Regions from separate parts of the Gordonia alkaliphila genome, predicted to be linked through region 2. Evidence: riboswitches for the same ligand, from Rfam matches in the RefSeq annotation. Region 2 holds a riboswitch; the other holds the start of a gene.
What was found. Region 2 has a riboswitch for thiamine pyrophosphate ahead of thiC (phosphomethylpyrimidine synthase ThiC). Riboswitches for the same ligand answer to the same signal wherever they lie in the genome.
Positions count from the first base shown of each region.

Region 1 (4,406 bases), on a different contig from region 2:
GATGAACGCCGAGTTCGCGGCCGCGTCGGCCACCGACAGCGAGCTGTACAACACCTCCGCCGCCTCGGCGAGCGGCTCGCTGCTTTCGATCAGCGATTCCATCGTCGCGCTGCGCTGGTTCAGGTTCGACGACGCGTAGAAACCGGTGAGGGCGCACGCGAGGACCATCGCGAACATGATCACGCCGAGCTTCCCCGGGGTGGTCAAGGCGTAGAACTTGAACGCGGTGATCGGCGAGCTCACCCGATCGCGGGTCATCGCAGCGATTTCGCGGCGGTCGGCGATCACCTGCCGCAGGCGCGGATTGGCCTGCGTGCTCTCCGGCAACACCCGGCGACCGGCATGCGTCAGCGCACTGCGTACTGACGTGTCTTGGCCGCTCACGAATGGGTGCCTTTCTGTCGTGTCACAACCCTAGTCGGCGAACGGCCTGTGTCACTGCGGCACCCGGTACGGTGGGTCTGGAAAGAGAGGTCGGCGCGTGCGCGGAGATGGCGACGGTTGGGTGTTCGACCCCGACGGTGCTCGGTACTGGGGTCGGCACGGAGCGGCGGGGTTGCTGCTGTGTACCCGCCTGCCCGACGGTGGACTCGGCGTGCTGCTGCAGCATCGCGCGGTTTGGTCGCACCAGGGCGGCACCTGGGGTCTGCCGGGCGGCGCCCGGGACTCGCACGAGTCGGCGGTGGACGCCGCGGTCCGGGAAGCCCATGAGGAAGCCGGGATCGACGAGTCCGCGATCGAGGTGCTCGAGACCGAGGTGACCCACGAGGCGGTCAGCGGCTGGACCTACACCACCGTGCTGGCCCGGGTCGCCGAACCGATCGCCACCGTCGCCAACGGCGAGTCCGCGGAATTGCGGTGGGTGGACGAGACGGACGTCGAACACCTGCCGCTGCACCCCGGCTTCGGTCACGCCTGGCCGACGCTGCGTAAACGATTGCGCTGACGCGGCGGGGTAAACGATTGCGCTGACGCGGCGGGGCAAACGTCTGCGGGTCAGGCGGCCTGCAGGCGGCCGGTGAGCTGATTGGCCGCGGCGATCAGGGCGTGGACGGTGGCCTCGTCGCCGGTGGCGGCGCGACCGTACGACCAGCAGCGTTCGCCGTCGCGCAGGCACTGCAGATACGCGGTGACCTCGGCGCCGTCGTTCTGGTGGTACAGCCCGACGATCTCGACGCCCAGGCCCAGGCCGTAGAGCATCTCGCTCATCGCGCCGATCGTGCCGTGGGCGCTGGTCTCCAGGTGCAGTTCCCGCTGGTCGACGATCAGGGTGGCCCGGCAGCGGACGGTGTCACCGACCTCGGTGTGAATCTGCAAGTGCTGCAAGGTGATCGAGCCGGACGGGGCGAAGGCGCTCGCGAAGCGCTCGGCGCTCATGCGCGCGGCCCCCGCGGGAAACCAGCGCGGCGGGCGGGGACGGAAGTTGTGGGTCCTCGGTGAGCTGTCGTGGTGTTCACGAGTACAGCTTTGACGAGCGTTCAGAATTATGGGCATCGTGACGATTCATTTCAGTCGACAGGGAGATGACCGACGAAAGATGGTGGAAAGCACGACGACCCGCAGCGGGGGGTCGGTCGAATCAGACCCCGCTGCGGCGGGTTACGAGAAGCTTGTGCCACGACATGATGCCGTTCAGCCTACCCGGATCCGACGGTTCTGCAACCGAGTAGGGCCGCCGCTCGGCGACTACCGGGCGGCGCGCAAGGCACGGGCCGCAGCGGTCGGATCCGCCGCAGCGGTGAGCGCACGGACCACCACGATGCGGGAGGCGCCGGCCGCAGCGGTCTCCGGGACACGCGCCAGATCGATGCCGCCGATGGCGAACCACGGCTTGTCGGTGCCGGTGGCGGCGGTCGCGCGCACCAGGTCGAGGCCGGTGGCGGTGCGCCCGGGTTTGGTGGGCGTGGACCAGCAGGGGCCGGTGCAGAAGTAGTCGACTGCGTCGTCGGCCACCGCGGCTCGCATCTGCTCCTCGTCGTGCGTGGAGCGACCGATGATCATGTCGGCGCCGACGATGCCTCGCGCGGTGGTCGGCGGCAGATCGCCCTGGCCCAGGTGCAAGACGTCGGCCTCGGCGGCGGCGGCGATGTCGGCGCGATCGTTGACGGCCAGTAGCGCACCGGCCGCACGGGTCAGCTCGCGCAGCGCAGCGAGCAATTCCAGTTCCTGCGCGGCTTCGAGTGTGCCGAACTGCTGGGCGCCCGGCGATCCCTTGTCGCGCAGTTGCACGATGTCGACGCCGCCGGCCAGGGCCGCCGCGACGAATTCGGTGAGGTCGCCGCGTTCCCGGCGAGCGTCGGTGCACAGGTAGAGGCGCGCATCGGCCAAGCGGCGACGGAGGTTCATGGCGCCAACGGTAGGCTAGCTGGCACACAGAAACGACACGGGTGCCCGGAGGACCGCCGGGCTGAGATCGCGGAATCGCCGCCGCGGACCGTCGCACCTGATCCGGATAATGCCGGCGAAGGAAGGTCCTCACGTGCTTGAAAAGTTCAGTGCAGCACCGCTGTTGGCGGTGGTCGGCGGCGGTGCCGTCGGGTTGGTCTGCGCCTTGGCCGCGGTCGACGACGGCTGGCGCGTCCAGGTGTACGACGCCGGTCCGCAGCGCCGGGCCGCGCAGGTGGCCGGCGGCATGCTCGGCTGTCTCGGCGAGGCGCGACCGGGCGAGGAGCCGCTGCTCGCGGCGTCGGCGGCGTCGGTGGCGCACTGGCCGGCGCTGTTGCGACGGCTCGACGACCCCGAGGTGTCGGTGGCCGACGACACCCTGCTGGTGGCCGCGGACGTCGCCGACCGCGCGTACCTCGACGAGGCCGTGGCCGGCGCGCGCGGTGTGGCGGGGGCGGCGATCGAGGAACTGTCCGGCACAGGACTTCGCGGCCTCGAGCCCGGACTGACGCGGCCGGCGGTCGGCGGGTATCGCCTGGTGGGGGAGGGTGCGGTGGACAACCGGCGGCTGCTCCGGGCGCTGCGCGCGGCGCTGACGAGTGCCGGCGCGGAACTGATCGATCAGCACGTCACCGATCCGGTGGCCCTTCCGGCGGACCAGATCCTGGTGGCCTCCGGGCTGGACTCCGGCGCGGTGCTGCCGGGCGGACTCGACGGACTGCGCGGCGAGAAGGGCGAGATCCTGCGACTGCGCCGGACGACGTGGTCGGTCGCGCCGCCGCGGCAGGTGGTGCGCGCCCGCTGGCGCACCCGCAACGTCTACCTGGTGCCGCGTGCCGACGGCGTCGTCGTGGGCGCCACGCAATACGAGGCGCTCGACGTCGACGACCGCAGCCCGCAGGCCGGTGGCGTCGCCGATCTGCTGGCCGATGCCTGCGAGGTGTTCCCCGGACTGCGGACCTACGAACTGACCGAGGCCGCCGCGGGGATCCGGCCGATGTCGGCGGACGGCCTGCCGATCGTCCGCCGGATCGACGAGCGGCTGCTGGTGGCCGCCGGCCACGGCCGGAACGGCATCGCGTTGGCGCCGGGGACATCCCGGCGCGTGCTGGAACTGCTGGGCGCCGGAGCTCACGGAGAACGAGCCCGGGCCCGCCGAGAGGAGAGGAGTGCACGATGAGCGTGCCGAATCCGAACGTGTCCGAGCCGGTGGAGCTGACGGTGAACGGGGACGTCGTGACGTTGCCGTCGGCGTTCGACGTCACCGGTCTGCTGGCCCATCTCGACCTGCCGGACACCGGGGTCGCGGTGGCGATCGACGGCGTGGTGCGACCGCAGTCGCGGTGGTCCGAGCCGATCGCGCCGTACGCGGTGGTCGACATCCTGACGGCGGTGCAGGGTGGCTGACGATCCGCTGGTGATCGCCGGCCGCACCCTGTCCTCCCGGCTCATCATGGGCACCGGCGGGGCGCCCAACCTGGCCGTTCTGGAGGAGGCGTTGGCGGCGTCGGGCACTGAACTGACCACGGTCGCCATGCGTCGGGTCAGCCCCGGATCCGGCACCGGGCTGCTGGATCTGTTGCGGCGCTTGCAGATTCAGGTGCTGCCGAACACGGCCGGGTGTCACACGGCGGCCGAGGCCCTGCTGGTGGCGCAGCTGGCGCGGGAAGCCACCGGCACCGACCTGATCAAACTCGAGGTGGTGGCCGACGACCACACGCTGCTGCCGGATCCCCTGGAACTGGTCGACGCCGCCGCCGCCATGGTGGCCGACGGGTTCTCCGTGCTGGCCTACACCAACGACGACCCGGTGCTGGCCCGCAAGCTCGAGGACACCGGGGTGGCCGCGGTGATGCCGCTCGGCTCGCCGATCGGTACCGGCCTGGGCATCTCGAACCCGCACAACATCGAGATGATCGTGGCCCGAGCGGGCGTCCCGGTGGTGCTCGACGCCGGGATCGGCACGGCCAGCGATGCCGCGCTCGCGATGGAATTGGGTTGCGACGCAGTGCTTCTCGCGA
Region 1 is NZ_BAABIE010000014.1:87,862-92,267, reverse strand. Features, by position in the region: gene ABD989_RS14655 (hypothetical protein) at 1-384, opposite strand, end outside; gene ABD989_RS14650 (NUDIX hydrolase) at 482-946, shown strand; gene ABD989_RS14645 (2-isopropylmalate synthase) at 997-1,377, opposite strand; gene thiE (thiamine phosphate synthase) at 1,687-2,346, opposite strand; TPP riboswitch at 2,374-2,488, shown strand; gene ABD989_RS14635 (FAD-dependent oxidoreductase) at 2,480-3,565, shown strand; gene thiS (sulfur carrier protein ThiS) at 3,562-3,792, shown strand; gene thiG (thiazole synthase) at 3,785-4,406, shown strand, end outside.
Region 1: it holds a riboswitch for thiamine pyrophosphate, as region 2 does, so the genes downstream of both, ABD989_RS14635 (FAD-dependent oxidoreductase) here and thiC (phosphomethylpyrimidine synthase ThiC) in region 2, are expected to answer to the same signal.

Region 2 (4,406 bases):
ACGCAGCCGGAACCTGCGCGTCGGTCGCCGAGGTGTCTGGATTCGGGGCGGCGGGCGCGTCACCCTCGACGGCGGGCGCCTCGGACTCCGCGCCGGTCGGGGCGGCAGCTGCGGGCGGCGCGGCCGCCACGGGTGCGGTGGCCGCGCCGAGGTTGACTACCGTCGGCGGCGTGGCTGCGACCTCGCTGCGGGCGCCGACGTCACTGAGCAGCAGCCCGACCAGACCGATGGCCAGCACGAGCACCGAGATGATCGCCGAGACGCCACCGGCCGCCAGCACCGTCGGCCAATCGACGCCGCGGCCGCGCCGCTCCGGCGCACCGTAGGCCTCGCCACCGCCGGTCCCGTCGCCCCCGGTCCCGTCGCTGCCGTCCCGGCCGCCCTCGTACGCGTCGTCCCCGTACTCGCCGTACCGTTCTTCCGTCTCCATACCGTTCTCCCACGCTCTCCGACTGTCCGACGCCCACCCGGACGCAAGTTAGGTGAGTCTAACCTTGGCTTTTCCGACTCGTGACTCGGTTGTGACGGGCGTTACTTGAGATGTCTGCAGTGGCGAGCTATACCTGATGTGAGAGATATCACAGGAGGAAGTCATGCACCGGAGGCATCGCCGCGTTAAGCCGCCGCAATCGGCGCGCGCCATCTTGCAGCAGATCTCCGAGGTGGTGCACAACCCGATCCGCGACCGATTCGAGCTCTGGGTGGCAGGCGACCTGGTCGGCGTGCTGAGCTATGCGGTCGACGACGAAACCACGCCACCCACCGCCACCATCCTGCACACGGTGCTCTACGACGAGTACAGCGGCCACGGCCTGGCGACCCGACTGACCGACGGGGCCATGGCGTTCATGCGCGCAAACGGCCTGCGCGTACGTCCGATCTGCAGCTTCACTCGCCACTACCTCCACTCCCACCCCGGCGCGGCGGCGGTCGCGTAGTTCACGCACTTAGCTTAGGCTTACCTCGTTAGTTCGACGAGGGAGTGCATACATGCCCACCGAGACCAAGGGCCGCGGCTGGCAGGGTGCCGTCATGAAGCTGATGGGTGCCGACGATTTCGAGATCACGGTGACCGGCACCGAGGTGGTCACCGACCACTATCTGCGATTGAGTTTCACCGGCGGCGGACTCCTGGCCCGGATTCCCGTGCACCCGACGATGTGGGTGCGCGCCTGGTTCTCGTCGAACGGCTCGCTGCACCAGCGCGGGTACACCCTGGTGGACCCGGATCCGGCCAACGATACCTTCGACATCGAGTTCGCCCTGCACGACGGCACGGCCGCCGACTGGGCCCGCACCGCGCATCCCGGCGACACCCTGTCGGTGACCGTCATGGGCAGCGACTTCGCGATCGGCGAGCCCGCGCCCTCGGGGTGGCTGATCGCCGCCGACACCGCCTCTCTGCCCGCGGTCAATTCGCTGCTCGACGCGCTGACCGCCGCCGGCGATCCGGCGCCCGCGCACATCTGGTTGGAGTACCAGCATCCGAGCGACCGCGACCTGCCGGTGCACCTGCGTCCCGTCGACCGCATCGACTGGATCGCGCGCGAGCACGACGGCGGCACACTGGTCGAGACCGTCCGCGCCGGCGCCTTCGACGCCGCAGGTCAGCGGGGGTGGGTGGCGTTGGACAGCAAGAGCACCCGCGCGGTGACCGGGATCCTGCGGAACGACTACCGGCTGGGCCGCAAGGGCGTGAAAGCGATGGCCTACTGGAAGGTCGGCAAGCCGTACGCGTAAGCTCAGCGCCACAACTGCACACACGGGGGCTCTCGCGATACCGAGGGCTGAGAGGGCGACAGGCGGTCGCCGACCGTACGAACCTGTCCGGGTAATGCCGGCGTAGGGAGTTTCTCTTGAGTACCTCAGTCGATGCCGATTTCTCGGCGGAATCCACCGCACCCGCGTCCATCGGGGTCACCCGCGGCCCCATCGAAGGCAGCACCAAGCACTACCTCGAACACCACGGCCTGCGCATCCCGCAGCGCCGCGTCCACCTGACCAACGGCGAGCACCTCGACCTGTACGACACCTCCGGTCCGTACACCGACGAGAACGCGGACCTCGACCTGCACGCCGGACTGCCGCCGACCCGCCAGACCTGGCGTCGACCCGATCCCGTCGACGGCGCCGCCACCCAGCTCGCATGGGCGCGGGCCGGCGTGATCACCGACGAGATGGCGTTCGTCGCCGTCCGGGAGGGCTGCGACGTGGAGCTGGTGCGCAGCGAGGTAGCCGCCGGTCGCGCGGTGATCCCCGCCAACCGCTGCCACCCCGAGTCCGAGCCGATGATCATCGGCAAGGCCTTCGGCGTGAAGATCAACGCCAACATCGGCAACTCCGCGGTCACCTCGTCGATCGCCGAGGAGGTGGAGAAGATGGTGTGGGCCACCCGCTGGGGCGCCGACACCATCATGGATCTGTCCACCGGCAAGGACATCCACCTGACCCGCGAATGGATCGTGCGGAACTCGCCGGTGCCGGTCGGCACCGTCCCGATCTACCAGGCCCTGGAGAAGGTGGGCGGCGACCCCACCGCGCTGACCTGGGAGCTCTACCGCGACACGGTGATCGAGCAGGCCGAGCAGGGCGTCGACTACATGACCGTGCACGCCGGGGTGCTGCGCGCGCACATCCCGCTGACCGCCCGGCGCGTCACCGGCATCGTGTCCCGCGGCGGCGCCATCATGGCGTCCTGGTGCATGGCCCACCGCACCGAGTCGTTCCTGTACACGCACTTCGCCGAGCTGTGCGAGATCTTCGCGCGCTACGACATCACCTTCTCCCTCGGCGACGGCCTGCGCCCCGGGTCCATCGCCGACGCCAACGACGCCGCCCAGTTCGCCGAGCTGCGCACCCTCGGGGAGCTCACCGCGATCGCCAAGAGCCACGGCGTGCAGGTGATGATCGAGGGCCCCGGCCACGTGCCGATGCACAAGATCGTGGAGAACGTGCGCTTGGAAGAGGAACTGTGCGACGAGGCGCCGTTCTACACGCTCGGCCCGCTGGCCACCGACATCGCGCCCGCCTACGACCACATCACGTCGGCCATCGGCGCCGCGATGATCGCCCAGGCCGGCACCGCGATGCTGTGTTACGTCACGCCCAAGGAGCACCTCGGGCTGCCGAACCGGGACGACGTCAAGACCGGCGTGATCGCCTATAAGATCGCCGCGCACGCCGCCGACCTCGCGAAGGGCCATCCGCGCGCTCAGCAGCGCGACGACGCGCTGTCGAAGGCTCGCTTCGAGTTCCGCTGGACCGACCAGTTCAACCTGTCCCTCGATCCGGACACCGCCCGCGAGTTCCACGACGAGACGCTGCCGGCCGAACCGGCCAAGACCGCGCACTTCTGTTCCATGTGCGGGCCCAAGTTCTGCTCCATGCGGATCTCCGCGGACGTGCGCGCGGCCGCCGTCGATCTCACCCTGGAGGCCCCGTGATCCCCGCGAACCCAGCGAGTCCCGAGATCCCCGTACTGCCGCCACCGCCGCCGGGGCAGACGCCGCGGCGGGTGCTGACGGTCGCCGGCTCCGATTCCGGCGGCGGCGCCGGGATCCAGGCCGACCTGCGCACCTTCGCCCTCACCGGGGTGCACGGCTGCGTCGCGGTCACCGCGGTGACCGTGCAGAACTCACTGGGCGTGAGCGGTTTCGCGGGCATCGATCCGGAGGTGGTCGCCGCCCAGATCGCGGCGGTGACCGCCGACATCGGGGTGGCCGCGGTCAAGACCGGCATGCTGGCCTCCGCGCCGATCATCACCGCGATCGACGAAGCCTTCGCCGCTGCAGGCATCGGACGCGCCGCGCCGGCCACGCCGCTGGTGGTGGACCCGGTCGCGGCCTCCATGCACGGCGACCCCCTGCTGGCCGACTCGGCGCTGTCCGCCCTCGTCGACCGACTCTTCCCGCGCGCCACCCTGGTGACCCCCAATCTCGACGAGGTGCGGCTGATCACCGGCATCGACGTGGTCGACGAGGCCTCCCAGGAGGCGGCGGCGCGGGCACTGCACCGCCTCGGGCCGGCCTGGGTGCTGGTCAAGGGCGGTCACCTGCGCGGGCACGCGCACAGCCCCGACCTGCTGTTCGACGGCGTCGACTTCCGCCGCTACGACTCGGTGCGGGTGGATACCCCGCACGACCACGGCGCCGGCGACACCCTGGCGGCGGCTACCGTCGCGGCCCTCGCGCACAGGCATTCGGTACCCGATGCCGTGGGCTTCGCCAAGGACTGGGTCACCCGCTGCCTGGCCGCGGCGTACCCGCTCGGCGCGGGCCACGGCCCGGTCAGTCCGCTATGGCGACTGTCGGCACCGGTTCCCCACTGAGCAGCGCCGCGCGGTACTCGGCGGGCCCGATGCCGACCAGTGCGCGGAACCGGTTCCGGAAGGTGGCGACGGACGCGAA
Region 2 is NZ_BAABIE010000015.1:58,720-63,125, forward strand. Features, by position in the region: gene ABD989_RS14955 (MTB12 C-terminal domain-containing protein) at 1-430, opposite strand, end outside; gene ABD989_RS14960 (GNAT family N-acetyltransferase) at 594-938, shown strand; gene ABD989_RS14965 (siderophore-interacting protein) at 991-1,740, shown strand; TPP riboswitch at 1,753-1,866, shown strand; gene thiC (phosphomethylpyrimidine synthase ThiC) at 1,857-3,443, shown strand; gene thiD (bifunctional hydroxymethylpyrimidine kinase/phosphomethylpyrimidine kinase) at 3,440-4,327, shown strand; gene ABD989_RS14980 (helix-turn-helix transcriptional regulator) at 4,287-4,406, opposite strand, start outside.